Regions from separate parts of the Lysinibacillus sp. NPDC097287 genome, predicted to be linked through region 3. Evidence: riboswitches for the same ligand, from Rfam matches in the RefSeq annotation. Region 3 holds a riboswitch; each other region holds the start of a gene.
The links. A riboswitch is a leader RNA that binds a small molecule or an ion and turns the genes downstream of it on or off. The one in region 3 is predicted to bind cobalamin.
Positions count from the first base shown of each region.

Region 1: linked by a shared signal. The riboswitch ahead of ACIQ2D_RS07200 (ABC transporter substrate-binding protein) and the one ahead of ACIQ2D_RS04925 ((2Fe-2S) ferredoxin domain-containing protein) in region 3 are both predicted to bind cobalamin.
Region 2: linked by a shared signal. The riboswitch ahead of ACIQ2D_RS13615 (ribonucleoside-diphosphate reductase subunit alpha) and the one ahead of ACIQ2D_RS04925 ((2Fe-2S) ferredoxin domain-containing protein) in region 3 are both predicted to bind cobalamin.
Region 4: linked by a shared signal. The riboswitch ahead of ACIQ2D_RS11975 (hypothetical protein) and the one ahead of ACIQ2D_RS04925 ((2Fe-2S) ferredoxin domain-containing protein) in region 3 are both predicted to bind cobalamin.

Region 1 covers NZ_JBIWCX010000003.1:381,858-389,839, forward strand. The annotation lists gene ACIQ2D_RS07180 (heterodisulfide reductase-related iron-sulfur binding cluster) at 1-1,676, opposite strand, end outside; gene ACIQ2D_RS07185 (cob(I)yrinic acid a,c-diamide adenosyltransferase) at 1,896-2,456, opposite strand; gene ACIQ2D_RS07190 (heme ABC transporter ATP-binding protein) at 2,469-3,929, opposite strand; gene ACIQ2D_RS07195 (FecCD family ABC transporter permease) at 3,926-4,927, opposite strand; gene ACIQ2D_RS07200 (ABC transporter substrate-binding protein) at 4,924-5,886, opposite strand; cobalamin riboswitch at 6,122-6,310, opposite strand; gene argS (arginine--tRNA ligase) at 6,529-7,982, opposite strand, start outside.
Region 2 covers NZ_JBIWCX010000009.1:12,001-19,982, forward strand. The annotation lists gene ACIQ2D_RS13605 (ECF transporter S component) at 1-420, shown strand, start outside; gene ACIQ2D_RS13610 (hypothetical protein) at 417-1,100, shown strand; cobalamin riboswitch at 1,211-1,399, shown strand; gene ACIQ2D_RS13615 (ribonucleoside-diphosphate reductase subunit alpha) at 1,556-3,769, shown strand; gene ACIQ2D_RS13620 (ribonucleotide-diphosphate reductase subunit beta) at 3,782-4,822, shown strand; gene ACIQ2D_RS13625 (S-layer homology domain-containing protein) at 5,037-7,982, shown strand, end outside.
Region 3 covers NZ_JBIWCX010000002.1:391,788-399,769, reverse strand. The annotation lists gene ACIQ2D_RS04950 (cobalt-precorrin-5B (C(1))-methyltransferase) at 1-270, opposite strand, end outside; gene ACIQ2D_RS04945 (precorrin-8X methylmutase) at 270-929, opposite strand; gene cobK (precorrin-6A reductase) at 919-1,701, opposite strand; gene ACIQ2D_RS04935 (sirohydrochlorin chelatase) at 1,698-2,579, opposite strand; gene cobJ (precorrin-3B C(17)-methyltransferase) at 2,594-4,255, opposite strand; gene ACIQ2D_RS04925 ((2Fe-2S) ferredoxin domain-containing protein) at 4,263-4,634, opposite strand; cobalamin riboswitch at 4,774-4,954, opposite strand; cobalamin riboswitch at 5,205-5,388, shown strand; gene ACIQ2D_RS04920 (energy-coupling factor ABC transporter permease) at 5,776-6,525, shown strand; gene ACIQ2D_RS04915 (energy-coupling factor ABC transporter substrate-binding protein) at 6,527-6,799, shown strand; gene cbiQ (cobalt ECF transporter T component CbiQ) at 6,805-7,578, shown strand; gene ACIQ2D_RS04905 (energy-coupling factor ABC transporter ATP-binding protein) at 7,575-7,982, shown strand, end outside.
Region 4 covers NZ_JBIWCX010000007.1:134,751-142,732, reverse strand. The annotation lists gene ACIQ2D_RS12010 (YebC/PmpR family DNA-binding transcriptional regulator) at 1-383, opposite strand, end outside; gene ACIQ2D_RS12005 (low molecular weight protein-tyrosine-phosphatase) at 711-1,175, opposite strand; gene ACIQ2D_RS12000 (lysophospholipid acyltransferase family protein) at 1,293-1,901, opposite strand; gene ACIQ2D_RS11995 (putative RNA methyltransferase) at 1,981-2,814, opposite strand; gene ACIQ2D_RS11990 (MATE family efflux transporter) at 2,814-4,178, opposite strand; gene ACIQ2D_RS11985 (tyrosine-protein phosphatase) at 4,528-5,307, opposite strand; gene ACIQ2D_RS11980 (ABC transporter substrate-binding protein) at 5,484-6,431, opposite strand; gene ACIQ2D_RS11975 (hypothetical protein) at 6,433-6,975, opposite strand; cobalamin riboswitch at 7,214-7,433, opposite strand; gene ACIQ2D_RS11970 (hypothetical protein) at 7,700-7,982, opposite strand, start outside.

The sequences.
Region 1 (7,982 bases), on a different contig from region 3:
CAACCGAAGTCTTGGTATTCGTTTTTGAAAATATTATAGGCGTGTGGGTCAATTGTGACGATTTTCTTCACATCATTTTTCTCAAACTCATCGATATTCGCTGTTGCAAGCTCCTGGAATAAGAACTCATTTCCAAGACGACGTGGTGTATCTCCTGAATTCTTCTCTTTGTTACCTAAAATAGCGAATTTCACGCCAGCTTCATTTAATAATCGGCAAAACGCGAGCGTAATTTTTTGTGAACGGTTATCAAACGCACCCATCGAACCTACCCATAGTAGGTATTCCATTTCTTCGCCTGATTTTTTCAATTCCTTCACCGTTGGAATATTGATAGTCGGATCAAGATCACGCCAATTTTCTTTTTCTTTACGGTTTAAGCCCCATGGATTACCTTGTCGTTCGATGTTTGTCATCGCGCGTTGTGCATCCGGGTTTACTTTACCTTCTGTCATTGTTAAGTAACGACGAAGGTCAATAATTTTATCGACATGCTCATTCATTACCGGGCATTGATCTTCACAGTTACGACAAGTAGTACAAGCCCAAATCTCTTCTTCTGTAATAACATCCCCGATTAATGATGGGCTGTAAATGTCTTCAATCACTGCACCTTCAGCGCCTGCTGCCATTGCAAGCTGATTGCCTTTTGTATTCGCGAACATTTGATACGGCACCCACGGCTTTTGTTTTGTCACAACAGCACCTGTAAATGTTAAATGGTCACGTAATTTCACGATTAAGTCCATCGGTGACAGCATTTTCCCAGTACCGGTTGCTGGACACATATTTGTACAACGACCACATTCTACACAAGAATATAAATCAAGCATTTGCTTTTGTGTAAAGTCCTGAATACGCCCAACACCAATTGATGGGATATCATCTTCACTTTCTGCATTTTCGCCCGCTTCTTCTAGTGCCTCGAAGTCGATAGGTGTTAATGTTCCCACACGATCTAATCGATTCATGTAGACATTAAGCATACTTGTGATTAAATGGAAATGTTTTGATTGTGGTACATAGACTAAAAACGTCAATAGAATAAGTAAATGCACCCACCACATAGCGTAAAATACACCCGCTGCTACAGATTCTGGTAGGAAACTAAAAATAGCTGCAATACCTGATGCTACTGGCTCTGTATATGTTAAGCCTTCACCATGCCAAATTAGGCCCATACCATTTGCGAGTAATGTCGAAACCATTAATCCCCCAATGAAAATTAACACAAGACCATTTTTCCAACCACGTTTTAAACGCACAAGCTTTTCTACATAACGACGGTAGAACGCCCACACCACCGCTATTAAAATCATCAACACCACTAACTCTTGTGTAAAGGTGAATACACCGTAGAAAACACCAAGTGGTAGATGAGACTCTGGTGCTAAGCCTTTCCAAATCAAATCAATGGCACCTAACTGCACCATTAAGAAGCCATAGAAGAACATCACGTGGATTAAACCACTTTTCGCGTCCTTTAGTAACTTATTTTGACCAAGTACATTGACCATTAAATATCGAATACGTTCACTAATGCTCTCATCAAACTCAACTTTTTTACCTAATTGCACATATTTGTATCGTGTTTTTAACAAGTAAATGAATAACCCAGCTGCATACAGTACAACAACAACTGTCAACACAATGTTAGCAATTAATAACGGACTCATAATTAGTCCCCCCCTTTGAATATTGCGAATCCCTCTTTGTAGTAAATTTGCTAGTTCATACGTAAATGTATGCCATTTTATCAGTATATTCATATTTTAATAATGAATGAGCATTCAGTCAACATAAAAATATAAAAATTTCTGATAATTCATTATCATATACTTTACATAAAAAAAACTACCCTAAAAAATTTTAATTTTTTTAGGGTAGCTTTTAATTTATTTAAACACCTTTGCACTTCGTACGTACTCTACATCCGCAACTTTTAAACGTGCATTTACAACACGTGCTGCTGCAAATAAATAATCAGATAAACGGTTTAAATATTTCTGCACAACCGCTGGTACATCTTCAATCTCTTTCATTAGCGTTACCATTTGACGCTCTGCTCGGCGCGCTACTGTACGTGCAATGTGTAAAGTAGCTGCCGCTGGTGCACCCCCTGGTAAAATGAAACGCTCTAAAGGTGGTGCTTCTTCAGTTAGCACATCGATACGAGCCTCCATTGCTTCAATTGGCGCTTCCGTCAATTTATAATGACGCTCCTTCATCACATTTGCTAGATCGCCGCCACCATCGAAAAGCTCGTGCTGAATCGTTTCTAAATCACCTAAAATATCCTTAAATAATTCACGGTCTAACTCACTCATCGCCTTGCCGATAAAGGAATTCAGCTCATCAATTGTACCGTACGTTTCTACGCGTAAGTTGTCTTTATCTACGCGACCACCAATAATGCTCGTTTTCCCCTTATCGCCTGTTTTCGTGTAAAGTTTCATTCTTCTCATCTCCTAAGCTTTTGTTTTATAGTTATGAATGGCTTGCACTGTCGTTTCAAAAACGCCCTTACCAATAACCTTTCCTACTGCTGTTATAGGACCACCATAAATCATTTCTTCTCCATTTTGTGTTGCTGCTATGAGTAGACTATCAGTTGCAGTACCTGTCGCAATGGTATTCGTTCGATTATCACGAATATCTTCCGATTGCAACGCCTTCGTCTTCGCTTCGTTGGCAGTCATCATCGCTTGGAAAAATGCTTCTTCTGATAGACAGCCATTAATTATAACCCATGTGTTAATCGTCCCAACGTACGGCTGATCTAGTCTTTCATGTGTACGAGATACGTCTACAGCGTTACCAACACCTGCAGTCACCATGACAAACACACTACCAAAATCGGTTTTGTATTCATTCAAAGCAACAAGCTTTGTTGAAACAGCTGTCAGCATCACTACTGTTCCCGTTGTAGAAAAGTGCTCCCTTTGTAAAAATTCAGCTACTTCCTGCTTTACATCATTAATAATGTAATCACCTGGCACTGAGCGATTTAAAAAGCACTCATACCAACCTATCCCCGGATTATGAACAGCTGAAGAAACTGTTTTTAGTGGTATCTCTGATTTCATCTGAATGAATCCATCTACTACTGAAAAATTCTCATTCGTAATGATTGCTCGCTGTTGATCCTCAGTCGCTGCAGGCATGATTGTAATTTGCGGCTTTGGAATTTCTGGATGTGCATATGTCGTAACCCTAGCTTGATAGACTTCCTCAATTTGTGAGGCAATTAACACCTCATGCGGTGCACCAATCGCACGCATTTCTCCATTTTCCATCAATAATAACTCATCACAGTATAGCGACGCTAAGTTCATGTCATGCAACACCATAACTACCGTTAATCCGCATTCAACCGCTTCTTTACGTACCATATCTAAAATCTGTCGTTGATGCGCGATATCTAAATGGTTCGTTGGCTCATCTAGTAATAAAACTTCTGCTGTTTGCGCTAATGCTTGCGCTACAAAGACACGTTGCTGCTCACCGCCCGATAGAAACTCCATCGGCGTATTCTCATAGCGCGATACACCTGTTTGCGCCATTGCATGCTGAACGGCCTGCTCATCTCTGTCTGACCAGCTCGAGAAAAAACCCGTTTGATGTGGATATCGTCCAAGTGAAACTGCCTCACGCACCGAATTCGAAAAAGTATTTGCATGAAGCTGAGGTAGTACCGCCATTTTCTTCGCTAATGCACGGGCATTATAAGATTTGATGTTTTTCCCATCTAATGAAATCGAGCCACTAGTAGCAGGCAAAATACCACTCATCACTTTTAGCAGCGTAGATTTCCCGCTTCCATTGGGACCTAAAATGCCAAGCACTTTTCCTTTTTCAACGGTAAAACTTACATCTTTGACAATGGGTTCACCGCCATAACCACCTGATAACTGTTCAACCTTAATCATGCGCGCACCCCCTTACTTCTACGTTGTTTATAGAAAATATATGAGAAGACTGGTGCCCCGATAAATGCGGTAATGACACCAATTGGGAGTTCACGCGGCATAATAATGGTACGCGCTACTAAATCACAAATAATCAGTAACGTTGCTCCATTTAAAAACGATAACGGCAGTAGATGGCGATGATCCGAACCCCAGATCATGCGCGTCATATGTGGAACCACAAGTCCGACAAAACCAATGGTGCCTGATACGGCTACAGCGGCACCCGTTAACATTGAGCCACCTGCTAATATTAGATACTTACTGCGTTTTACATTCACACCTAAATGTTTCGCTCGCTCTTCACCGTACAATAATGCGTTTAACTCACGTCTTTGCGTCCATAGCATCACTGAACCTATTACAACAAACGGTGCAATCATTTGTACATATGGCCAGCCTCTCATCGACACAGAACCAAGCAACCAGCCGATAATTTGACGTAACTCCTCACCCGTTAACGCTACCATTAACGAAATGAGCGAACCTAAAAATGAACTAAAAATAACCCCAGTTAAAATAAGTGTTTCCATCTTCAGTGAACGATCGATAAGCCTTGCAAAACTCATAACCGCTATCATCGTCATGACTGCACCAATCATACTGAATGTCGGTAAAGTGTAAATGCCTACTACCGGAATCGATAGACCGAAAAATAGCGTCATGACTGCTCCGACCGATGCACCCGAAGAAACCCCTAATGTATATGGATCGGCAAGCGGATTTTTTAGTAGTCCTTGGAATGCTGCCCCTGCAATCGCAAGTGATGCCCCGACAAGCCCTGCAAGCATCACACGCGGCATCCGGATTTTCCATAGAATATTCGCTGCGGTTTCATCTGCCGCCTTATTCCATAGCACCTCTAGAGGAATGTTGACTGAGCCTATAGATACACCACACCATATGCTGACGATCAAGAGTGCAATCGCCGTTATATAGGCAAAAACTGTTTTACTCACTCGAATACCTCTGGGTAAATAGCTTTCGCTAATTCCTCAAGTCCATCTGCTAAACGGGGTCCTTGACGGCTTGTCATACTTTCATCTACTTGCACAATCGCATTATTTTTCACCGCAGTAATTGTTTCAAAACCTGCACGTTGTGGAATTTTTGTTAAGATGTCTGGCACATAGTCATAAGTGACCACGATAACATCTGGATTTTTCGAAATGATTTGCTCTGCGTCAATTTTAAACCAACCTTTTGTATCAGCTGCGATATTTTCAGCATGAATCATATCCAGTATCTCTTGCATAAACGTATCCTTGCCAGCAGTATAAATTTCAGGCTCATCCGAAGTCTCTACAAATACTGTTTTCGGCTCAACGTCTTTCAGCTTCGCTTGAATTTCCGCTACCTTTGCCTTCATTTCCGCAATCGTTTTTTCAGCTTCTGGCAGTTTCCCTGTTGCACGACCTAGTTGCTTAATTGTAGTATACGTTTCATTGAAATCTTTGGCATCCGCTACGACAAATACCTTCACACCTGCTGACTCTAGCTGATCTAATGCGCCTCCCAATGAGGCCATGCTAGATTCATGCGCGAAAACGATATCTGGTGTCAGTGCAATGATCTTCTCAATATTAAATTCCATACTGCCGACCTTTTCTTTCTCTGCTGCCTCTGCTGGATAATCATCAAAGTCATTCACGCCGACGATTTTATCATTTAATCCAAGATCAAATAATATTTCGGTATTACTTGGAATTAGTGAAACAATGCGTTCTGGTGGTGCTTCAAGCGTAATATCATTGCCAATTGTGTCTGTCATTGTAATCGGGAATGTTACTTCTTCCACTTGTGCATCAGCCTGTTGCTCTGTAGATGGCTGTTCTATTTTCTCTTCTTTTGTATTACATGCAGTGAGTAACCCTATTGTTAAACATGCAGATAATCCTATTTTCCAATACTTTTTCATTGCTGAATCCTCCTTAGAATATGTGGGCACGTACTTTATCGCCCACTTTGCATTATTTATCGATACACTTCGGCGTTTTATCGTCCTACTTCGTGGATTTATCGTCCATATTTTCAGCTTTATCGACATCCACCTTACAAAACATAAAAAAGCCCCATCGTCTAAAAAAACGAGGGGCGATGCTTGCACAATATTGCGGTCGCAAAAAATCACCACCCTATCCTCGTAGGCTGTTATGTGTTGCTCTATAAAGGCAGGTCTCCTGGCTCGTGCTACAAACGCTTTTTCATGCCTTCCCGAAAATCTTCAGTGGCTTGGTTTGAAAAAACTCACACTTACAGTGGCGGGACCGCATCGGAATTACACCGATTTCCCTTTTCACTTTATCCTTGGCAGATAAAGAACCTTTATCATTTTATTCAATCTTTTCTTATTATACATGAAAAAAGAATTATATAACGATAAAAAGTAGAGACTCTAAAACAGAACCTCACACTTTAAACAATATCTATAAAATACGGTGCAATTTTCATTGGCGCACACATTCCATGCAACGCCTACTGTTCTATCGGGCTCAACCTTAAATCCACATAAAAAAACAGTTTCCGATTTTCATCAGAAACTGTTTTGATATTTTCGGTCTTACATTTTTTCCGGAGCAGATACACCAATTAGACGTAATGCATTGGCAATTGTTGTGCGAACTGCAGTAATTAGGGCTAGACGAGCTTCTGTTAGCTCTTTGTTCGTAGCATCTAGTACTTTTTCTGCATTGTAGAAACTGTGGAATGTTGCAGCAGTTTCTTGAATGTAGTTTGCAATACGGTGCGGTGTGCGGTGTTTCGCAGCATCTGCTACTACTTTCGGGAAGTCGCCCACTTTTTTCAGAAGGTCGATTTCTTTTTCCGCTGTTAATAGATTCAAGTTGTCCGTTGAAGCCGCAAAGCCTTGTTCGCCAGCTGAACGTAAAATTGAAGAAATACGTGCATGTGCATATTGTGCATAGTACACTGGGTTTTCATTTGATTGTGATACAGCAAGGTCTAAGTCGAAGTCCATATGTGAATCGCCAGCTGTTTTCACAAAGAAGTAACGTACAGCATCTAAGCCTACTTCTTCTACAAGTTCACGCATTGTCACTGCGTTACCTGTACGTTTACTCATTTTGAACTTCTCGCCGTTTTTATACAGTTGCACCATTTGGATGATTTCCACTTCAAGTGTATCGCGGTCGTAACCAAGTGCTTGGATTGCTGCTTTCATACGTGGAATATAACCGTGATGGTCAGCACCCCAAATGTTAATTAACTTATCGAAGCCACGTACAATTTTGTCCTCGTGGTACGCAATATCCGGTGTAAGGTACGTGAATGAACCATCGTTTTTGATCAGTACGCGGTCTTTGTCATCGCCAAATGTTGTTGAACGGAACCAAGTCGCGCCGTCTTCTTCAAATACGTGACCATTCGCTTTTAATTTATCTAAAGCTACATCAATTTTACCGTTTCCGTATAATGAAGTTTCAGAATACCAAACGTCAAAGTTTACACGGAAATTCGCAAGGTCTGTTTTTAATTTTTCTAATTCTAAAGCAAGGCCATGTTGACGGAAGAAAGCAAAACGTTCTTCATCAGATTTAGCTAAAATAGAATCGCCATGCTCTTCTTTTAATTTACCAGCAATATTGATAATATCGGCGCCATGATAGCCATCTTCAGGCATTGCAGCATCCATTCCTAAAGCTTGCTTGTAGCGCGCTTCAAGTGAATACGCTAGATTATTAATTTGGTTCCCTGCATCATTAATGTAGTATTCACGAGATACCGCATAGCCTGCCATATCTAAAACGTTACATAATGAATCTCCTACAGATGCTCCGCGTGCATGGCCTAAGTGAAGGTCACCCGTTGGATTTGCAGATACGAATTCCACTTGTACTTTTTCACCAGCACCAGTAGTAGAACGACCATAATCAGCACCTTGCTCAAGCACTGCTGTTACTACATTTGCAAGGAAATCTTTACGTACAGTAATGTTCATGAAGCCAGGTCCTGCAATTTCGATTTTCTCGATATCTGTACCAGCTGTTTCAAGAT
Region 2 (7,982 bases), on a different contig from region 3:
AAAGTGCCGTCGCCTGTATCATCGGCGGCTCTAGACTCTGCACCTGCGTTTTTGAGTGTAGCGTTCTTATCACCCACTTTAGCTGGCGTAGCAGGGATGATTGGGCATTTTATTACGGCACTAACATCCGGATTCCCACTTGGGCCATTGCATCTTATTATTGCAGCTGAAATGTTTGTAGTAGTGTGGATATTTGGTATTATGCATAAAAAAGGTTTGAAATTTTGGAAATGGCCAGTGGCACTTGTTTTAAATGGTATCATTGCACCACTGCCTTTTTATTTCATCATTAGTCCGGCATTTTTCTGGGGAGCATTACCTGGTCTGTTCATGGCAACACTCATTAACTTAGTGATTGTCGCTGTAGCGATGCCAGTCATTTCGAAAGTTTTTGTACGAAAAGAAGGGCGAGTACATTGAGAAATGCAGTAAGAATTGGCGGCTTGATCGCAACAACAGATAATGCCGCGGCCATTGGTGAAAAACCGCAAGATATTGTGGCTGCACCTGACAAATTATCGGCATATTTAACGGCACGGGTAACATTTTTAGAGCAGCTCGCTGCTAATGCTATTCCTACACATATTTTACTTGCTAATTTTTCAGGGGATGAAGCATGGAATCACTATGTAGCAGGAATTGAGCAGGTATTTGATGAAATAGGTCTAGTTCGTCCACCCGTAGATGGTTCCTCTGAGTCAAATATGCCAACATTACAATCAGGCTTATCTATCACGATGATTGGTGAGATACAAAAGCGTGCCGCATATGAGCATAGTGAGCTAATTTGGTACACATACGGACTGCCACTTGTTGGTAATGAGGTGCTAGAGCAGCCTGAAAATGTTGCGCTGTTACAACCTATTTTTGATGCCTGGCATAAAGAAATTGTACAGCAAGTTTGGCCGGTTGGTTCAAAGGGACTTCAAGTTGAGTTTTCACGATTATTTGGTGGTAAAAAAGTAGAATGCTCACTAGATGTTGCAAAAACTGCAGGCCCATGTACTGTCATTTTACTCGGGTTGCATCCCGAAAAAGAGAAACTAGCCCAAAATATTTTCACAAGAAATTTTGAGAAATTGTGTATAACTACAGGTTAATTGGGCTTGCTTCGAGCAAAAGTAGTGGCTTGTAAACTACAAAGTGCAAAACACCTCTTGAAACATTAAACACAATATGTTAGATTTGTTTAGGAGTTAAAACACAATATATAGTATTTTGGACAAGCGGTACCATTATGGTTTAATAGGGAATTCGGAAATAGAGTCATCTAAAGCCGAAGCTGTCCCCGCAACTGTGAGTGCTGACAAATGATCAAAAAGCCACTGTGAAAAACGGGAAGGCGATCATTTGGCTAAAGGCACGAGCCAGGAGACCTGCCGTTACGTTCAAGACAGCAACACATTCTTCGGGGATTGAGAAGTGGAGGCGAGAGATTTGTCCACTTCTTTGTGTACATGTCCTTCATTTCCATTTCCGATTTTTATGCGACCACGCAACCGATACAGGTTGTGTGGTCGCTTTTTTGTGTGGCTGAAAGAAAGGGAGAGAGTATATGACGATTCAAATCGAACAGCAAATCGCTAAGTTAAAGAAAAAGTACACGGAGGATGAACTTGAAAGTTTTGTAAGGTTATCGGATCGTTGGCTACGAAAAAATGAGGACGCTACGTTTGAAGCGTGGGCAGATGCGATGATTTTACAAACGCTTAGCCTAATTGACGAAGAAGAACCGTACTGGACATTTGTCGCAGCACAGGTGTATTTAGAAAAATTATACGACCAATTTGCGAAACAACGTGGTATCGATGTGGAAGAGGTTTACAAATCATTCCCTGATCAGCTAGTGCGTTACACAGAAGCGGGTCTTTACCATGAAAATCTAACGACAAAATATAGCATGAAAGAATTAACGGAGCTGGCATCATATCTAGAGCCAAGCCGAGATGAACTGTTTACGTATATCGGTTTAAAAACATTGATGGACCGCTATGTTGTACGTGACTATACAAAAACACCAGTCGAATTACCGCAAGAACGTTGGATGGTAATTGCGATGACGCTTATGCAAGATGAAACAGAAAATCGCTTAGAGAAGGTACGTGAATCTTACTGGGCGATGAGTAATTTATTTATGACGGTTGCTACACCAACTTTATCAAATGCGGGGAAAACGCACGGGCAATTATCTAGCTGCTTTATCGATACAGTCGATGATAGCCTGCAAAGTATTTATGATACGAATACAGATGTGGCGACTTTATCGAAAAACGGTGGGGGCATTGGCGTGTATATGGGTAAAATCCGAAGCCGTGGTTCATCGATTAAAGGCTTTAAAGGTGCGTCGAGTGGTGTTCTACCATGGATCAAGCAGTTAAATAATACTGCTGTATCAGTCGATCAGCTGGGTCAGCGCCAAGGGGCAATTGCTGTGTATCTAGATATTTGGCATAAGGATATCTTTACGTTTTTAGATTTGCGTCTAAATAATGGGGACGAACGTTTACGTGCTCATGATATTTTCACGGGGCTGTGTTTGCCAGACTTGTTCATGGAAGCTGTAGAGGCACGCGAGGATTGGCATTTATTTGATCCGCATGAAGTGCGTGAAATTATGGGCTTTTCACTTGAGGATTTCTATGATGAGAAGAAAGGTGACGGTTCTTTCCGTGAGAAATACAATACATGTATCGCGAATCCGTTACTAAGTCGTGAAGTTGTACAGGCCATCGATATTATGAAGCGTATTATGCGCTCGCAGCTAGAAACAGGCGTGCCGTTTATGTTTTACCGCGATGAAGTAAATCGCATGAATCCGAATAAGCATGAGGGGATGATTTACAGCTCGAATTTGTGCACAGAGATTTTTCAAAATATGAGTCCAACTGAATTTGAGTCGATCACACTTGAAGATGATGTTATTGTGACACGTCGTAAGCCAGGGGACTTTGTTGTATGCAACCTATCATCAGTTAACTTAGGGAAGGCTGTACCTGCGGATGTGTTAGCACGACTTATCCCGATACAAGTACGTATGTTGGATAATGTTATTGCGCTCAATACAATTCCAGTCAAGCAAGCAGAACGTACGAATGCACGTTATCGTGGAATTGGGCTTGGTACGTTTGGTTGGCATCATATATTGGCGTTAAAATCGATTCAATGGGAGTCGGACGAGGCGGTTGACTATGCAGACAAGTTGTACGAAGAAATTGCCTATTTAACGATTCAAGCTTCCAATGCCTTAGCTAAAGAAAAGGGTTCGTATCCACTATTCGAGGGTTCGGATTGGCAAACGGGTGAGTACTTTGACAAGCGTGGCTATGACAGTGAAAAATGGACTAGATTACGAGCTGAAGTGGCAGCAAACGGCATGAGAAATGGCTACGTGATGGCCATTGCACCAAATTCATCGACATCAATTTTAGCAGGTAGTACGGCAACGATTGATCCAATTTTCCAAAAGAGCTATTCCGAGGAGAAAAAGGATTACAAAATTCCAGTAACGGTACCAGATTTATCGCCGGAAACAATTTGGTTCTATAAATCGGCGTACTTCATTGACCAAAACTGGACGATCAAGCAAAATGCTGCACGCGCTCGCCATATTGACCAAGGCATTTCATTGAATTTATATGTACAAAATACGATTAAGGCAAAAGATTTACTTGCACTGCATTTAAATGCTTGGGCAAGTGGTGTGAAAACGACGTATTATGTACGCTCAACGTCAGTGGAACTAATCGAATGTGAGTCTTGTGCTAGCTAGGAGGAATAACAAATGACAACAATTACAAAACGACAAATTATGGATAAAGAGGCGCCAAACCGTTCAACAGCGATTGTCAACGGGCGCTCTTCTAACATTTTAAACTGGGATGACGTACGCTTTAACTGGGCGTACCCAAAATATAAAAAAATGCTCGGAAACTTTTGGACACCGTTTGAAATTAATATGAGTAATGATATCAAGCAATTTGCGGAGTTATCAGTTGATGAGCAGGACTCTTTCTTGAAAATTATTGGCCTACTTGCTCTTTTAGATAGTGTGCAAACTGATTTTGCGGGCAAAGTAGCAGACTATTTAACAGATTCAAGTTTGAATGCATTGATGATCATTTTAGCGCAGCAAGAAGTGATTCATAATCACTCCTATTCGTATGTGCTATCAAGTATTGTGAATAAAGATGTACAGGATCGCACGTTTGACTTTTGGCGTACAGAGCCAGTACTAGAGCGTCGCAATGAATTTGTCTTTAAAGGCTATCATGCGTTTTCAGAGGAAGCGACAGTTGAAAATATGCTTGAGGCGATTGTCTATGACGTTATTTTAGAAGGGCTATTTTTCTACTCAGGCTTCGCGTTCTTCTACCATTTAGCACGCAATCAAAAGATGGTTGCTTCGTCGACGATGATTAACTATATTAATCGTGATGAACAGCTACATGTCGATTTATTCGTGAAAATTTACCGTGAGCTTTTGGCGGAGTATCCAGAGTATGATACGCCAGAGCGAGAAGCGCGTGTACAAGAAATTTTCCGTGAAGCAGTGCAGCTAGAAGTTGATTGGGCAAATGAGGTCATCGGTGATAAGATTGACGGTTTAGATGTTGAGGATGTTCATGATTACGTGCATTTCTATGCAAACGTCCGTTGCAATCAATTAGGCTATGAGCGTCCATTTGATGGCTACCGTAAAAATCCATTGAAATGGGTGAAAGCATATGAGGACGTTGATCTTGGCAAAACAGACTTCTTCGAGCAACGTTCACGCCAATATGTGAAGGTCAATGTGGAAGATAACGGCTTTGATGATTTGTAATAGTTTTAGATGTTAGTTAGAAAAGTATAAAGCTATGTCAGCTAAATAGCAGACATAACTTTCTACTTTTTATTGTTTTAGCAGCTTCCTTCGGTTTCAAATGACTGTCATGATAAAAAAATTAATTATTATTTGAAAATTTAACCTAATTTTAACCTTCGCAGTATATTATGTGGATGAAAAACCAGTAAATATATCTGCGGAGGCGAGAAATATGGTAAAAAATAAGTTATTTATTTCTACAGTAGCGGCGGCAGTAGCTTCAACTTGTGTTGTACCTGTAGGAATGGACATGGCAGTAGAGGCAGCAACGCCTAAATTTGTGGACGTGTCGGAAAGCAATAGTCATTATGCAGCAATTATGGAATTAGCAAGCCGTGGCATTATCCAGGGCTACAAGGACTGCACTTATGCACCAGAAAAGCAAGTGACACGTGGACAAGCTGCAAAAATGATTGCAGGAATTTTAGGATTAGCTACAGGAAATGGCGCAAATGTTGGCTTCCGTGATGTATCGCCACAAAATGAATATGCAGGGGCGATTGCAGCACTTAAACAAGCAGGCATTATAGATGGGTATGGTGACGGCACTTTCCGTCCGAACGAATCTATTAAACGAAATCATATGGCAAAAATAATTACGCGTGCCCTTGGTTTACAAGGGTCTGGATCTGTTGAATTACCATTTACAGATCTACAAAGTGATTATAAAGAGGCAATTAGTGCTTTGTTTGAATACGGTATTACAACGGGTACAACAGCTACGACGTTTGGTGGAGAGGCTTTTGTAACAAGGGGACAACTTGCGTCATTTATCATTAGAGCGGAAAAGGCAGTGCAAGCAGTACAACCCCAACAACATGAGCAGGAGAATCCAAGCGCAAAAATAGTAGAAGCGAGTATTACAATTAAAGACATCGAAAAGAACAAAGTGAAAGCCGAGGATCAGGAATGGACGATTGGTGATAATGTTCAAGCGATGCTGAATGAAGGAAATGCTGCGGCATTAGAAGGTGCACAAATAGATGTTATCCTCGTAGATGGGGAAATTGCGGATTTGTTATTTATTGAATTGAATACATCTGGACAACAAGGGGCAAATGTTATATTGAATGGTGGCAACACAACATTTGCTGGCAATATCACAGTCAATGCAGATTTTATCGAACTGAAAAATATGATCGTTACTGAAAATGTTGTATTGACAGATCGAGCAAAAACAAATGTTGCAATCAATCAGGTAGAGGTAAAAGGTGAGTTGATTATCCAGGAGAGAGCCCCTATCGTTACAGCTTCGCTTACAAATGTAGCAACCAATTTTTTTGTAACAGGAGGGCTAACTCTGAGCGTTCAAAGTGGTATGCTAGGTGGCATAGTGGCTGCTGGTCCAGCAACTATCAACTCGGATAGACAAATACCACAGGCAGTTATTTTTCCTACTAGCCAGATTATTATAAATGCACCTAGTGTAGGTGTAGTAGATTTGTATCCAGGGCAAAGTTCTGAAGTATCGGGAACAGCAACGATTGGTAATATGATAGTTCGATCTCCTGAAGACCTACAAAGGCTATCCCTTCAGATACTTAATCAACAACAGAGAATGTTAATGGACCAGCAAGAGTTACTGCAGAACCCTATTCGAATACAACAGAATCAGCAAATGCTAGACGATTTAAGAAAAATGATGGAATTTATAGGGCAGCAACAAGAACAGGCACAACAACAGATTCGACCGGTTGGTAACCTACCAATATCAAATATCAATATTGGAGGTTCTTTAAATATAAACAATCTACTCGTAGGTACTCCTCAAGCTAATATTAGACTACAGCCGGCAGTGAGGATTACTAATGTTAGAGCTACCACTCCTCTAGAACAATTGCGCAGTATGATAGGCGCTCAACCTGGACAAATTACGAATTTTATAACATCTGCTAATACACAAGTACCATATAATACACCACCATCAAATAATTCGGAAGATAGCGGTTCGGGTGGTGGTAGTAGCTCTGGAGTTGGCACAGATACGGTCGTTACTAACACGGATTTAATGCGTCTACAGCAGGCAATTAAAGAGGCAAAATCGGGATTAGTAGAAGTTTCAGCAGACGGCTCAGATATTACGATGTCTCGTCAATGGACGACAGCAGAAGTGAGAGTTAATTTTAGTGAAGTATTAGAAGAAGCAGAAAGAATTGCTACTAAAGTAAATGTGACTAATACAGAAGCTTTGACAGCCTACAACAAACTAATAGTAGCAAAGCGTGACTATGATGCGGCCAAACAAAAAGGCACAATGGAGCTCTCAACAGAGAGTCTTGAAAACTATATTACAATGGCGCAGATTAAGTTGGCGGAGTTTGAAGATGCCATTCAGCGTGGAGATATAGTCATTTCCGACAATGGCCAGGATATTTCACAAGCGAACCAGTGGCTACCTAGATATGTCAAAGACGCATTTGCTACTACAATTGCAGATGCAGAAAAAATGCTAACGAATGCCAAGTCAGGTAACTCATCAACTGCAAACCGTAATGCAAAGTACTTGTTAGCATCTATTACTGATATGAAAATCTTACTAGCAAATACAACTTTATCTCAAGCAGTCATTGACAACATGGCAGAAAAATTAAAAAAACTTATGAATATCGATCCACTTAATGGTTTAAAAGAAGTAACAGCTGTGCGAAGCTTATTAGCAGGTAAACAAATTACAGTACCTCATCATGAAATCACAAATCACTCCAGAATATTTGAAGAGATTAAAAATCTTATTAGAGAGCAAGACTATCCACTGACAGAAGATCAACTTGAAATCAATGGATATCAAGTGACCGTCACTTTACATGAAGCGATAGCTTATCTAAATCCGGAGACATTTGAACTTACTGAATTGATCCCAGCAATCACAGCGCAAGTGACAATCATTCCGGAAATTACGATTACAGCAACAACACTTACACCAAATGGTTTAGTACTAACCGCTTCTGAGGGTGTTACTTTGGAAGTTGGCGAAGTCTTAAATTTTACAATAAATGAGAATGTCATTGAAGGAACAGTTGCAGAAAATCTAATGGGTAATCAAATACGTATTGAAATTGGAGCTAACGGAATTCAGTTTGGTAACATCATTACAGCTATATCGAATGAAAAATATAAA
Region 3 (7,982 bases):
GACTGTCCCAATAATAAGCGCTTTATGAGTAGCATCTGGATCATCACCAGCATCTTTAATCGTTTCACAGCTTACTTCATTGCCGTCAAAAGTACATTTTTCAATGGTAAAAGTCGCATCACGCCCAACAGGTAAATGAATCGTACTCGTTTCCTGCTCTTCATTCGTAATGAGGGCAGTAAGCGCTGCCTTCGTGACAGCTGTTGCACAGGCTCCCGTTGTGTAACCATGACGCATATCTTTGGGATCCTTTTTTGCCTTCCGTTCCATTACTTTTTCGCCTGTTCGTCCGCTAAAATAGAAATGGCATTAAGTGCTGCAACCGTTACTGTACTACCGCCTTTACGGCCAACGTTTGTAATGTACGGAATTCCTTCAATTTTCAGTAACTCTTCTTTAGACTCAGCAGCTGAAACAAATCCAACAGGCATCCCAATAATTAAATCCGGCTTTGCAATCCCTTCTTTAATTAAGCGAATTAACTCAAGTAGAGCAGTTGGCGCATTACCAATGGCATAAATTCCACCCTCGTGTAAGCTCACCGCTTTTTGCATAGAAATAATCGCACGTGTTGTATTTTGCTTTTTCGCTTCAATCGAAACATCTTCATCTGCGATATAGCAGTGTAAATCTCCACCATGTTTTTGGAATCGTTTTCTACCAGAGCCACTTTCAATCATTTGCACGTCTGCAATAACATGACGGCCCGCAAGAATTGACTTAACGCCCGCTTCAAGTGCTCCCGGTGTGATAATCACACTGCGTCCTAATTCGAAGTCAGCTGATGCGTGAATAATACGACGGACAACTTTCCATTCATCTTCAGTGAAGTTATGCTCACCCATTTCCTCTGCAATAATCGCAAAGCTGTAATCATAAATTTTATCTGGGTCTACTGTTAGTGGTTTGAAATCTGTTTTAAAGTCCATTTGTGTTGCCTCCTAAAGTGTCTGTGACAGCTTGTACTACCTCTTCAAAAGTAGAATATTGCTGTCCATATTTTATATTTGGTCGTGCAATTAATATTGTTTCAATATTACAAGCCAGTGCCGCTTCAAGCTTTTCATCGACAGAACCGACCTTGCCACTTTCTTTTGTAATCATTAAAGTCACGTCATATTGACGGAACAATGCTTCATTCAATTCCTTTGAAAAGGGGCCTTGAATGGCGACGATATCCTTTTGCGCCACACCAAGTGCGTCACACTTTTCCATATTGTCGAGTCGTGGAAGCATGCGTGCGATCAGGCGAGTATTTTCTAACCCGTGCAATACTTTTGTAAAGGTCGCAAGTGTTTTACTGCCCGTTGTCAGCATAATGACACCACGTTTTTCAGCTGCTAACTGCGCGGCTGCCTCGTAATCTTTGACGACTGTAATGAGTGGATGTGCATATTGCTCATGGGCACGTTCATAGCGAATGTATGGAACATTTGCCATTTTGGCCGCAGCCATTGCATTTTTTGAAGCTTCCTCTGCGAATGGATGAGAAGCGTCAACAACGATTTTGTAGCCTTGCTCCGTTAAAATCATCGACATTTCCTGTGCCGTTAACCGACCGACTAAATGCTTAAGGCCGACTTCTTCAAGGCTTGTCGCCGCCGATTCTGTGACAACAGTCGCTGTCACATCAAAGCTCACTTCCTTCAATTCAAGCGCTAAGCTCCTTGCATCACTCGTACCTGCTAACATGAAAATCATTTCACTGGCTCCTCATGATGGTGATCGTGGTGGTCATGATCATGGTCGTGATGATGGTGATGGTGTGCGTGACCATGTACCTCTGCGTAAGCTCGGTAATTTTCTAAATCTTGCATACCTGTAGAAGTACCATTCACCGCTTGCTCAATACGCTCTAATAGGACATTTTGCAAACGCTCATGATAGCCGAAATAATCCGCAATCTGAATATCACATTCAGGATATTTTTCGTTAAATTGCTGACGCATCTCGTGCATGCGTTCCATTAAGATACCTGTAAATAAAAAGTACGGTAGCATGATGATTTTCTTGGCACCTAGTTTCACGCAACGCTCAATGCCCTCTTCCACTCGAGGATCTGTAACGCCCATAAAGGCACTTTCAACGTACTGCACAGGTAGCTTCTCCCAAAGCAAACGTGTGATTTTATAAAAATCGCCATTCGCGTATGGATCACTACCGCCACGTGCAATTAGTAAAATCGCTGTATCTTCATGGTTTGCCTCTGTGTCAAAGCCAGTCTCTGCTAAACGATCTTGTAAAATTGTAAAAATCTCTTCGTGAATACCAATCGTTTGGCCATACGTAAAGTGAACATTTGGATAATGCTCACGTGCATGCTCAATTTCTGCTGGAATGTGCAATTTCGAATGCCCTGCGTGTAGCAAGATAATTGGAATAACATGTACTTCAGTTGCGCCCTTTTTCACGCAATTCGTAATCCCTTGCTCAATATTTGGTGTGGCAAACTCTAAAAAGCATGTCTCCACTAAAAAATCTTGATCAATTCTCGGTGTCATTTGTTCAATAAATGAACGTACCTCATCATTTCCTGCTGCTAAACGGCTACCATGGCCGACAAATAAAATTGCTTTCATCTTTGCTCTCCTCACTAGTCGCCGCACGGAGCTGGCTCTACTTCTATTTTTGAAGACATATCTTGATAGTTAAAATGTAAAATCTTTTTCACACGTTTGAAATATTTAAACAAGCGTTCATTCGGATGTGCATTTGCTTTATATTCATCGATAATATTTGTAATCAGTGGAATGAGTTGTTCAGGTTCTAAGCCTTCTACAACAGGTTGTGCAGCATGAGCTGTACGACCCACTGGCTTTGCCCCAATAAAGACATCAAATTTACTTTTTCGATAAACAATGCCAATATCATCGAACACTGCACGATAGCACGCCATACCACAGCCGTTAAAACCAATGTTCAGTGTTTTTGGTAATGCTAAACCACCTAGTTTTTCTTGGATTTCCTCTGCATATGGAATTGAATCTGCCTTTTCGCCGTAACAGAAGTCACAAGCTTTTAGTGATAGCACATCCCCGATTGGTGCAAGTAAGAAGCCTACACTACGTAGCTTGGCTGTAATTTCAGACGGCTCTGTTGTTGGGATTTTTAAATGGATTTGATGGTCTGGTGTATACTCCATTGTCCCTTCTTCTCCAACTACTTCGGCTAACATCATCATTTGTGCAGGCGTGAAAAATTTATTCGCCACACCTGGACTAACAGCTAGCTCAAAAATCGACTCTATTTTTTGCTGGACTAATTTTGGTGATACTTTAACCGCACTAGTCCCCTTCACCATTGCTAGTGCTGCGGTTGCCATTTCAAGTGTTGTTTTTTTTTTCACTGGCGGGGCTGCTGTTATCGACGTCACTCGCCCCGCATTTGGATCTGCTGCAAAATCAGTACGTGCTGCGCCTGTTTCTTGATTCATCGCCCACGGTTCAGCTTCTTCTTTTAAGCGCTGATGTGGTCGTAATGGTTGTTTCTCATCACCAAGCGTATATTTACGTTGGTAGCCCCTTGGTGTAATCATTTTATTGTCATAGAAGAACGTTGAAGAGTTCCCGATAATAACCGTTGTCAGCATTCCGATATCATGATTGAGCATGTCTGATAATGTTGTCATCGTTACTTCCTGACGATCTCGGTAAGCACTTTTCACAAGTCCAACAGGTGTATCTGGCGAACGATACTCTAGTAAAATACGTTGTGCTTCTACAATTTGACGCGTACGACGGCCACTTTTCGGGTTATACAATGCGATAACAAAATCGGCCATTGCCGCGGCTTCCACACGCTTCGCAATTAAATTCCACGGCGTTAAATGGTCACTTAAACTTATCGTGCATGAATCATGCATAATCGGTGCGCCTAGTAAACTGGCACAAGAATTAATAGCAGAAATACCAGGGACGATTTCTACTTCAATACCAGTCGCTTCTGTCCAACCAAGCTCGATTAACACTTCATAGACCAGCCCGGCCATTCCGTATACGCCAGAATCTCCACTGGAAATGACCGACACGATCCCTCCCGCTTCTGCCTGACGAACGGCTTCTTGCGCACGTGATACTTCTTCAGTCATTCCCGTACTTACAATGGATTTTGCGCTAACTAAATCTTCAATCAATTCCACATATGTTTTATAACCAATAATAAATTCACTTTGTTGCAGTGCCTCTACAGCACGCGTTGTAATATGTTTGAAATCGCCCGGGCCAAAGCCAACAACGAAAATTTTTCCTTTTTGCACTGTCCAATTACCCCTCTTTCACTTTCTCAATCCCTTTAATAGCAGTCGTTTGTGCTGTTCGTTGTAACGTACCTTCACTTAGTGTAAACACATGCTCGCTATGTAAAGATTCATGATGTAAATCTTGTACAAGCGCTCTTGCATGTTCAGTCGTTGGCACTCGGTACCAATTGCCCTGCGGATATGCAATAACTACACAAGCATCCTTACATCTGCCATTACAACGTGTTCTTGTCGTATGTATTTCTTTATCAAGTGCCAGTGTTTGTATTTCATCTCGAATCACCTGTGTAATATCTTCCCCATCTTTTTTCATGCAACTACTGCCATTGCAGATAAAAAGATGCGTTTTCATGCCTTCTAAATTCCATGTTGTCAAAGTATTTCTCCCCTCATTCCTTCTAGGAAAAAGAAAAAAACCTTCACTCAAGACGAAGAGTAAAGGTTTTATTGAAGCCGAATGAACACGGATATATACAGATTCCCGCCCTCGCTTCAACTTCTCCCTCCGAAAAGTTTGCATGCCATCAATTAAGCAGGTTTCCTGACTTAAGCTTCATTTTACTTTCGCACCTTCCCAAGTTTGCACCAGTGGCATTTGCGATTTCATCAGCTATTACAGTAGCGGGGGCTGTACCGGATTCGCACCGATTTCCCTATTATCTCGAACGATTTCGAGCACTTATAGATGTAATTATATTAAATTTTTAGATTGTTAAAATATTAATAAAAACTGTTTCTATCATAGCTCATTATTCTAAAATTTCAACATCTCTTTTTTAAAATGTTCTATTCTCCATAATTTTTCGACAAATATTTCCTAGAATACTACCTGACTTTGCTTTAATTTATCAGAATTTTCTACATCAAACTTACTGAAAATAAATATTTTTCCAAAAAGGGATGGATTATTTTCCTTGAGCCGTGTTACACTTTGTCCTGAAAACTCACAACAATAACATTTTTTGGTGTAAGATGCTTACATTTTACTTAAAAGGGAAGCCGGTTCAAGTCCGGCGCGGTCCCGCCACTGTACTAGGGAGTTTTTATAGATATGTCACTGTCCAACGGATGGGAAGACCTATAAAACGATGAACTAAAGCCAGGAGACCTGCCAAAAAATACGTGACAAGTTTCAACCTACGCGGATAGGTGTGCAGCTTAGCAAATCGTTTTTCATTTGCTTTTTTTCAGCTATGCACTTTTCCAAAAAGGAGAAGTGCTTTTTTTATTGCACACGCTAAAAAAGATTCATCACCATAACTTAGGGTTGATTTCCGTTCCGACTGGGCGCTTTCCGGGGGGCGTCCGAAGAGCCGCTTCACTGGTTGCTGACGCTTCGCTTTCGCAACAAAACACAGTTTCGCTATGCTCGCTCCAGGGTCTCATCTGGGACGCTAATCCCCCAGGAGTCGCCCAGTCTCCACTACAATCAACTGGCAGTTTAAAATCAATATGCACTTTCGTCAAATGTCATCCACGACCTTTGGTGATGAATCAATAAAACAAAAGGAGGAAGAATGGTGAAATTTTCAATTTGGAAGCTTAGTTATTTCTTATTGGCATTTATCATGGTGCCAAATCGTGCATTTGCTATGCACATTATGGAAGGCTTTTTGCCGATTGAATGGGCAATTTTTTGGTGGGTCGTATCGATTCCATTTATTATTTTAGGATTACGTTCTATTCGTAAAACAATAGATGAGAATCCGGAAACTAAAATGATGCTAGGCCTTTCAGGTGCCTTTGCATTTGTCTTATCAGCTCTAAAAATCCCTTCTGTAACAGGCAGTTGCTCACATCCTACAGGTGTTGGGCTTGGTACCGTTTTATTCGGACCATTAGCAATGAGCGTGATCGGTACAATCGTATTATTATTCCAATCTTTACTTTTAGCACATGGTGGGCTAACAACATTAGGAGCAAATGTCTTCTCAATGGCCGTTGTCGGACCGTTTATCGTCTATTTTATTTTTAAAGGGGCACAAAAGATTGGCTTATCATTCTCACTAGCTGTATTCTTTGCAGCTATGCTTGGTGATTTAGGTACATATATTGTGACATCTGTTCAACTTGCACTTGCTTTCCCATCTGAAGTTGGTGGCTTTATGGCTTCACTCACTAAATTTGCTAGTATCTTTGCCTTAACACAAATTCCACTTGCAATTAGTGAAGGGATTTTAACGGTAATTGTCATGAACTTCCTGAAAAAATACAACGTCCGCGAATTAAAAGCATTACGTGTATTCTCAGCAAAGGAGGCACATTAAGATGAAAAAAAATTTACTGTTACTAGGAATTGTCGTGTTCCTTGCCATCCTTCCCCTATTCATACAAAAGGGCGCTGAATTCGGTGGTGCTGATGGAGAAGCAGAAGCAGCAATTGGTGAAATTAACGCAGAGTATGAGCCATGGTTTGAAAGTATTTGGGAGCCACCAAGTGGTGAAATTGAGAGCTTATTATTCGTGCTACAAGCTGCAATCGGTGCTGGTTTTATCGGCTATTTTATCGGTTTCATGCGCGGCAAACATAAAGAAGGTTAACAGCGATGTTACTCATTGATAAATATGCTTACATGAATAAACTAGCATCTGTTCATCCACTAGAAAAGATGACGTTTTCACTTGGGTTACTACTACTGTCGCTTTTTATTCGAGATGAACATATTTCACTCATTACATTTATCGTAATGAGTGCTTTTATCATTTTAGCCGCAAAAATCCCCTTTACGTATTATGCAAAACTACTACTGCTTCCAGGGTTTTTCCTACTCTCGAGCATAGTGACAATTTTGGTTTCTATTGCACCTTCTTCTAGTGTTTTGCCGTCACACATTTTGGATTTCCAACTGAGTACATGGACGATCTTTATCGGTACATCAAGTGTTGCAACGGCACAGGAGCTATTTTTCATCGTGCTTGGTAGCATTAGCTGTCTCTACTTTTTAATATTAACGACGTCGGTGCAGTCAATTTGCTATGTGTTACGACAATGGCGTCTACCAGTGCTATTCGTTGAATTAGTAGAATTAACGTATCGCTTCATTTTCATCTTTTTAGAAAGCATGCAAAAAATCCACCTTGCCCAGCAAGCACGACTCGGCTACCATTCGCCTATGCAGTGGCTGCGCTCTGCATCAATGCTAATTGCGGCATTATTTTCAGAAATGTTCCAGCGTAGTCGTGAATTAAATAACGCGATGCAGGCACGTGGTGGTGAGCCTGTTTACTGGCAGGAAACTGCTGCTTATAGCAAGAAAAACTGGCTCTGTATCGCTGGGATTGCCATATTATTCGTCATTTCTGGAGGGATTATCTCATGACGGAACTTTACTTTGATCTCAAGCATTTATCGTATACCTATGCAGACGGTACACATGCATTGACGAATATTACGCTACAAATTCCTAAGGGGAAGAAAATCGCAATTCTAGGTCATAATGGCGCTGGAAAATCGACATTATTTCAGCATTTAAACGGAATATTCCAACCAACATCGGGCAGTATTTCATTTTGTGGGGAAAAACTACGCTATAACAGAAAAGCGTTAAAACTATTGCGTCAACAAGTCGGAATCGTGTTCCAAGATGCCGACAATCAGCTTTTTTCTGGTACGGTCAAGCAAGACATTGCCTTCGGTCCACTCAATCTCGGTTGGTCCGCGGAAAAAATTGAAGAAAATATCGCTTGGGCCGTCGCACAAACAGAGGTTGAAGATTTACTCGAA
Region 4 (7,982 bases), on a different contig from region 3:
GCAACTGATCCACTTACTCCCATGTTACCATTGTTTTTACCGAAAGCCGCACGTACGTCAGATGCAGTACGGTTTACGTTGTTTGTTAATGCATCCACGATAAGCATTGTGCCTGCTGGTCCGAAACCTTCATAACGTAATTCGTCGAAGTTTTCGTCACCGCCGCCTTTTGCTTTTTCGATTGCTTTTTCAATAATATGCTTTGGTACGCTATATGTTTTAGCACGTTCAAGAACTACTTTAAGAGCACGGTTTGATTCTGGATCTGGTTCACCTGATTTAGCTGCTACATAAATTTCTCGACCAAATTTAGCATTTATACGACTCGTACTTTGGTCTTTAGACGCCTTTTTTTCTTTAATATTGTTCCACTTACGACCCATGATTTTCACTCTCTTTCAAGTTAATTTATAAAAATATTAGATATACAACAATAAATGGTATTTAAATACTGTAGTATTATACACTACTTCACCACGAAAAAAAAAGAGGCATGATACGTATTACGCGCACTCTCCCTCTATATTCACCTATAAATCTGGATCTACACTAAAATCATCACTTGACAGCACATTCCACTACAGGCGGACGCGTTCCAGGGGGCGAGCCTTTCGTTCCATGTGTTTACTTAAAGCAATGTTTACTCTAAATCAAGCACATATTTTGGTGATGATCCATAAATCTTTGACGTTATTCATCGCCACATTCAATTATAACAGGTGCTCTTGCTTAATCTTTTGCAATAAAGCCCGACAACCTTCCTCAACCAAGTCATAAGTTTCTTGGAAATCACCTGTATAGTATGGGTCAGGCACATCTTTTTTATGGTCAGTTAAATCTAAGAAGCGGAAAATCTTTGGTGAGTCTGGATTTCCAAGCATCATATTGATGTTTCGAATATTACTTTCATCCATCCCCACTATATAATCGAATTGTTCGAAATCGTCCTTCTTCAATTGACGCGCCTTCATCCCCGTTGTTGAAATACCGTATTCTCGTAATTTCCCTTGCGTGCCACGATGTGGTGGTTCCCCAATATGGTTGGTACTTGTCGCAGCTGAATCTACTTCAATTTTGTCCCCTAAATTTTGCTGTATGACTAAATCACGCATGATTGCTTCTGCCATTGGTGAACGACAAATATTTCCTAAACAAACAAAAAGTACACGAATCATTACTATTCCTCCTACGATTAATTACGTCTTCACGTAATTCAGTTTGTACTGAGACACCTACTGAAAAAAGAATGAAGCTAAAACACTCAAAATCATAATGATTTTGAGTGTTATTATTTACTTCTTTTGATCAGCAATACGCTGATGTAATTCTTCCGTTAACCTTAAAAGTTCAGCTTCCAAATGTTGCGTAAATTCTTCACGACCATCTTTTCCTTTACCTGTAACGTAAAATGGCTCGCCGTAAATTAAATACCCTTTATGCCCTTTGAAAACGTCGCCTACTGTGCGCGCACCGACATAAGCAGCTGGTACGATTTGAGATTTAGAAAGTTGAGCAATAGTTATTGCTCCTTGTTTCAAATCCGTTCCTTCAGCGTTACGCGTACCCGATGGAAAAATCCCAACAATTTTTCCTTCCTTCAGTAATTGTGAAGGAATTTTAATAACACTTGGTCCAGGATTATCTCGGTCTACAGGAAATGCATTCAGACGATTAATTAACCAGCCAAGGCCCTTAATATCAAACAACTGTTTTTTTGCCATAAAGTGAATCTCACGTGGATACACGGAAATACCTAAATTCAGAATATCAACATAGCCTGTATGTGTACATGCGATGATAAACCCACCATCTTTCGGTAAGTTTTGCTCTTCATATATACAAGCCTTAGAACCCGTCAACTTAAAAATTGCTTTCACAATGTTTGCTGCTAATTTATACACTGTCACATTCCTACCTTATACTTTGATTAAGACTATTGTAATCGAAAATACCAGTACACTGCAATTGCATGAAAATTCATCAAATTTTGCCCACCAAAATATCCAAATCTATCGTAATTTCTGTGAGTGCTACTTCCGTATCCTCTGTCTTATGCCAGCCCATTGGTGTCATTTCAAGCAACGCTGGTATCAGTTCTATTGCTAATGGCATTGTATACGTCAAACGATCTATACTCACTTCTGCAAAACTTTCTTTAAAACGCTCCACTGTTTGAGCATTAGAATACGTTTCTTTCTCAGAATCTGCATAAAGCTGCGCACGAAGTTCCTGTAAATAACCACTTTGTGGAACGACTTTCACGATGCAGCCACCAGGTGTTAAGAGTCGTTTGAACTCACCGTAGTTTGCTGGCGATAAAATATTTAAAATTGCATCAAAGCTTGTTTCCGCATATGGGCTTTTCGCTAAGTCACCGACACACCAAATTTGCTCACTATAATGACGTGCTGCAGTTAAAATACCCTCTTTGGCAATATCTATTCCCACACCAATAGCACCATCGAGTTGCGTCATAATACGCGCTAAATGTGATCCTTCTCCGCAACCTGTATCTAATACGGTTTTTGCACCTGCTATTTTATCTGCAATTTTTTCTTCTAGTAAATCATATATTCCACTTTCAATGATTGCCTTTCTCGATTCAAATAATTCCTTACTATATTTTGACGTAGCTGCATGTGTCATCATATTTACATAGCCTTGCTTGGCAACATCAAAAGAATGATTTGCCGTGCAAACAAGGCTACCTTGTTCACGTACTTGCATTTGTGTTGCACAAATTGGGCAGGCAAATAACATAATATTTTCGTTCATCAAAGCCGCCCCTGCAGCTCTTTTTGATAATGCTCCCACTATTTTGCCTCCTTTATTTCTGTTGGTGAAACGAGTGCATATCGCTCCCATTTCCTACTTTTCCATCTAAAGTATACGATAATTGCCCGCAACCATTCATCTGCTGAAATGGCTAGCCAAATCCCAATTAAGCCCCAATCTAACACGAAGACAAGGAAATAACCGAGTGGCAAACTCATACACACCATCGACAAGAATCCGATTTTCACTGGGAATCTTGCATCCCCTGACGCTCGTAACGAGTTTATAATGACAATATTCATCGTACGCCCTGTTTCAAGTAAAATACTAAGTGCCAATACAGAAGCCCCTATTTTGATAACCTCTGGATTGTCAGTAAACATACTGATTAATGGCTTTCTGAAAATCGTCACGATAATAACCATTGTAATCGTAAAGGCAAATGCTGCACGCACACTTAACCAAAGTTGCTGATAAGCCTCATCCTTATTACCAGCACCTACATAACGTCCAATAATTATTGCTGTCCCCATGCCAATCGCCATAGCGAATAAGTATGTAAACATTGAAATATTCATCGCATACTGTCTTGCTGCTAACGTCTCTGCCCCTAAATATGTTGCATAATATAAGAACACAATTTGGCAAAACTGATACAACACTTGCTCAAATGCTGACGGTAAGCCGATATTTAAAATTTTCCGCACGTATTCCTTTGAATACGCAAAGTAATATTCGAGCTTCACACGAACTTCCATGACTTGATAGAGCAACCAGAAGAACACGAGTACCGCAATGGCTCTACTAATAACTGAAGAAACAGCCGCCCCTTGTACACCTAGCTCCGGCATACCTAAGTTACCGAAAATCAAACCGTAGTTCAATACAACGTGCAAAATGTTCATACCAAGTGACACGTACATCGTTTGTTTCGTCCAGCCGTGTACACGAATGACCGCCGCTAGCGCATTAATGATCGCCTGTAAAAATATGAAACTACCAATAATCACTAAATAACTCTGCGCATGCACAAGCACTTCGCCTTTTAAATTCATCATCTTCATTAAATGACTAGAACCAAAGAAGAACACCATACTCATGATCAACCCGACTGCTACATTCATTGTGACCGCTAGTGCAGAAATCCTCGCCGCTTCAAAATAACGCCGCGAGCCTAAATATTGCGACACAACTATCGCAGCCCCATTCCCGACCACTTCAAGGATTAAAATTGCAATATGAATATATTGATTGGCTGCGCCAACACCAGAAACGGCATCATCCGATAAGGCACTAAGCATAAATGTATCAGCTAGCCCCATTAACATAAATAAAAATACTTCTAAGAAAATAGGCCATGTTAAATGAAATAGACTTAACTGTCCATCTCCTTTTTTCTTCATGACTGTATCAGTCAACTTACGTCACTTCTTCCTTTTTGGAGTGAAAATATACTGTATCTTAACATACTTTCTTTTAAAATAGGCTCATCACCAGAAGTCGGGGATGACTTTGGTTAAAAGAGTCCAACAATATTGAATGCTTGTTGATTGGAGTGAGCGTAGCAGAGGAACAAAGGCTAAATACGTCACATCCTGTGACAACGCCTTTGTGACCAACATCCTGTTGCCCCTAAGCGGCTCATCGGACGCCCCCCCGGAAAGCGCCCAGCTGGAACGGAAATCAACCCCTCGTTATAGTGAAGAGCCTCAAAAAAATATCCCTCCCCCATTTTTGGGGGAAGGAATATATTTAACGTAAGCAATATGCCTGTAACTGCACACGTTTCTCTTTTGTCAGATTAAATTCTTGTTCTAAAAATGTCTCCTTTGAACCATATCGTACATCCATTTCATTAAATGCTGCTTGTAAATAATCTTCTCTAGCAGACATTAGAGCGTGAAATTGTTGTAATTCTTTATCATTAAAATCGTGCTGAATAGCTTGTGCCATACGGTCCACCATTGGACGGAGATAAATATTCGTATCTAAATAATCCTGTATGATTGTCTCTTCAGGTACATCAAGCGCCAATAAAATCAGTGCCCCGCCAATGCCTGTACGGTCCTTTCCCACTGCACAATGATGAACAAGACCTAAGTTTTCTGGTTGTTGAATCGTTGCCATCAGTTCTTTAAAGGAAGCGTTATTAAATGGCATTTGTGCATAAAAATCTCGGAACATATCTGGATTGACGACTTTGTAGAAATTTTGGCGACCCATTTTCTTTTCAGCGTTTGTCGGCATTTCAAAAGCATGGATGCCCTTTGCGGGAATTTGAATATACTTCGTATTCGGAAATGCTGGATTCGGGTTACTCTGAGCTTCATGGTCGTCCCGGTAATCGAAAATCGTTTTAATCCCTAACGTTTCAAAGCGCTCTTTATCTGCCTCTGTCATCTTACCAAGTGCTGCTGAGCGGTAAAACAAGCGATCCTTTACAATACGTCCATCCTTTGTCTTATAGCCACCCATATCACGGAAATTATAGACTGCCTCAAACGGAATAACTTGCATGTCAAATTGTCTCATCCATTACGCCTCCTTTGATTTAGCCATCCTCTATATCTCCATTTTATAGAATTAAAGAATAGAATACCAATTTCTACACTAAGCAAGCTCTTCTTGAGGATTGGGCTTTTCACAATGGATTCAACAGTAAAAAAATCGCCTCAATAATTGAGACGACTTCCTATAACATTTACTTATTAAAATAATTCAGGATAAACAGCCTTTGCTACTAGCTCAACTGCTTCACCAATACGTGGTCCTGGACGAGATAATGTATCTGCATCTAGTAGGAACACTTCTTTATTCTGAACAGCCGGGATAGTATTCCAGCCATTACGACCTAAAATTTCACCAACTGCATCTTCAATATAGTTATTAGTTGTTAAAATAACTTCAGGATTTTTAGCAATGATATCTTCTTCAGAAACTTGTATCCACCCTTGTTGATCGCCAAAAATATTGTTTACTTTAGCCGCATCTAAAATTTCCTGTTGGAATGTACCTCCTGCAGTCGTATAAATGCTAGGTAATGGACTAACTTCGTAATATGCATTTTTTTGTGTTGTTACGTCAGCTAATTTTGCTTGTACGTCAGCGATTTTAGCTTTAATTTCTTTGTTTAACTGCTCACCTTTGTCTTTAACACCCATTACAGTAGCAAGTTGCTCGATGTCACCGTAAACGTCTTCAAAAGATGTTGCTGATTGAATAACAAATACTTTTACGCCAGCATCTTCAAGTACCTTTAGTGCATCTTTTTCACCAATTGTATAGGCAATAACTACATCCGGATTTAATGCTAAAATACGCTCACTGTTAAATACCATTGAATCCGAAACACGTTCGATTTCTAATGCTTCTGGTGGGTACGTATCATACTCAGTTGCGCCAACGATTTTATCGCCAACACCTAATGCAAATAAAATCTCTGTGTTACTAGGTTGTAAAGAAACAACTGTTTCTGGTACTGCATCAAAAGCTACTTCTACCCCACGGTCATCCTTCACTTTATAGCCTGATTCTTCACTTTGTGCGCCTTGTTTTGATGTATCCTCATTTGCGTTTTCTTCTGCTGTGCCACAGCCTACAAGTAAAAATGCAAGCATTAATACTGAAAGCCATTGGAAATTAAATATCTTTTTCAATTTAGACATTCTCCTTTTTCTTTTTCATTGGGTAAGACTTACTTACAAACGGAATTTCTGCAATGCCTGCTTGTTGATTCATGTAGACAGCCATGACAAAAAATACGTTTGCTAATAGACCTAGATAATTAAATAGAATTTCTGGTACTTCTCTCTCCTCGGAAACTTTATGGAGCGCACGATAAGATTTTTTTGCCTCACTACGACATAAGTGTAACGCCGCTGCTGCTTCCGTACCCTGTGGTAAAACAAAGCTTTGGATTGCTTCTTTTACATGACTCACATAGAAATCATAACGACTACTTAGCCAAGCTAAATCCTCGTCAGTAACCGCTAATTTTCCACGTACTGATCCGTTGACATGATAAGCCATAGGTAAAATTTCAAGTAGATCTTCTTTTACTACCTCAACAATCTCTTTTTTGACTGCTGCAAGTGCCACACCTACATGAGTTGTTAGGCAATCTGTTCGAATTTCAAAATCGACAGTCGCTACTTTTTCACGCATGAAAGGGTAACAGGAATAGCGTGCATCTTTCTTCAAACAAGGTCCCCTCTTTCTACTATGAAGATATTCTCGCTGCTATAAGGCCCTATATCTTTTGATAAGTCCATTCACGCATCAAACGTTTTGAGTCTGGCGTGAATGCCATATACCAATAAAAAAGCCATAAAAAAAGCCGCTCCTCTTCGAAAAGGAACGACGAAAATAGCATAATTGGTCACGTCATATAACGTTCAATATGTATTTGCCGTATATCCTCCTATCTTCCGAAGAGTGCTTATACGCTCAAATAAAGGTCGGTCTCCTGGCTTGTGCAGCTCACTACAATGATTTTGTAGCGAAATCATAAGAGCCTTCCCATCTACTAGAAGCATTTTTCTTCATTCGACAGTGGCATTCTCTTATTTCTTCTGCACTTACAGTTGCGGAAACAGCTTCGGTCTTACACCGAATTCCCGATTATGCTAATAGTTAGCACCTTTATTCTGCAAGAATTATTCACTTGTTAAGCAGTTTATCATAAATTAACACCCTTTAGTAGTCGAAAAGTTGCAAATACTCACAAAAACCAGCACTATTTTTCTTTAACGACTGGATTTCTGTTTTTACGCACGGAAAACAGTGCACTATGTACCTAAAAAACACATTGATTTATATTGGAAATTATAGATTTATTATTCCATAAAAATAACCTTAATTACGCATATGTTGTATCTCATACCTCAAATCTACCATATACTATATCAATAAAAGTCCCTGACATTTAACGTAAGGCTGTCTTGTATTTCTTTTTATATTTGGCATCTTGCTCTTTCTCGATTAAATTCTGTGCAATATTTAATAGTTTTGTATCGCCTGTTGCATCAAATAAATTTTTCAAGGATACTATAATATCATAACGAATAAGTGACGGATGTTTTTCATCGACACATGTATGGAATCGCTTCGCTAAATGCGAAACAACTAAATCCCTTTGCACTTGTCCACCTAATCCGATACGCCAAATCGATTGTAAACTATGTCTTGCTGTAACGGTTTTTTCATCA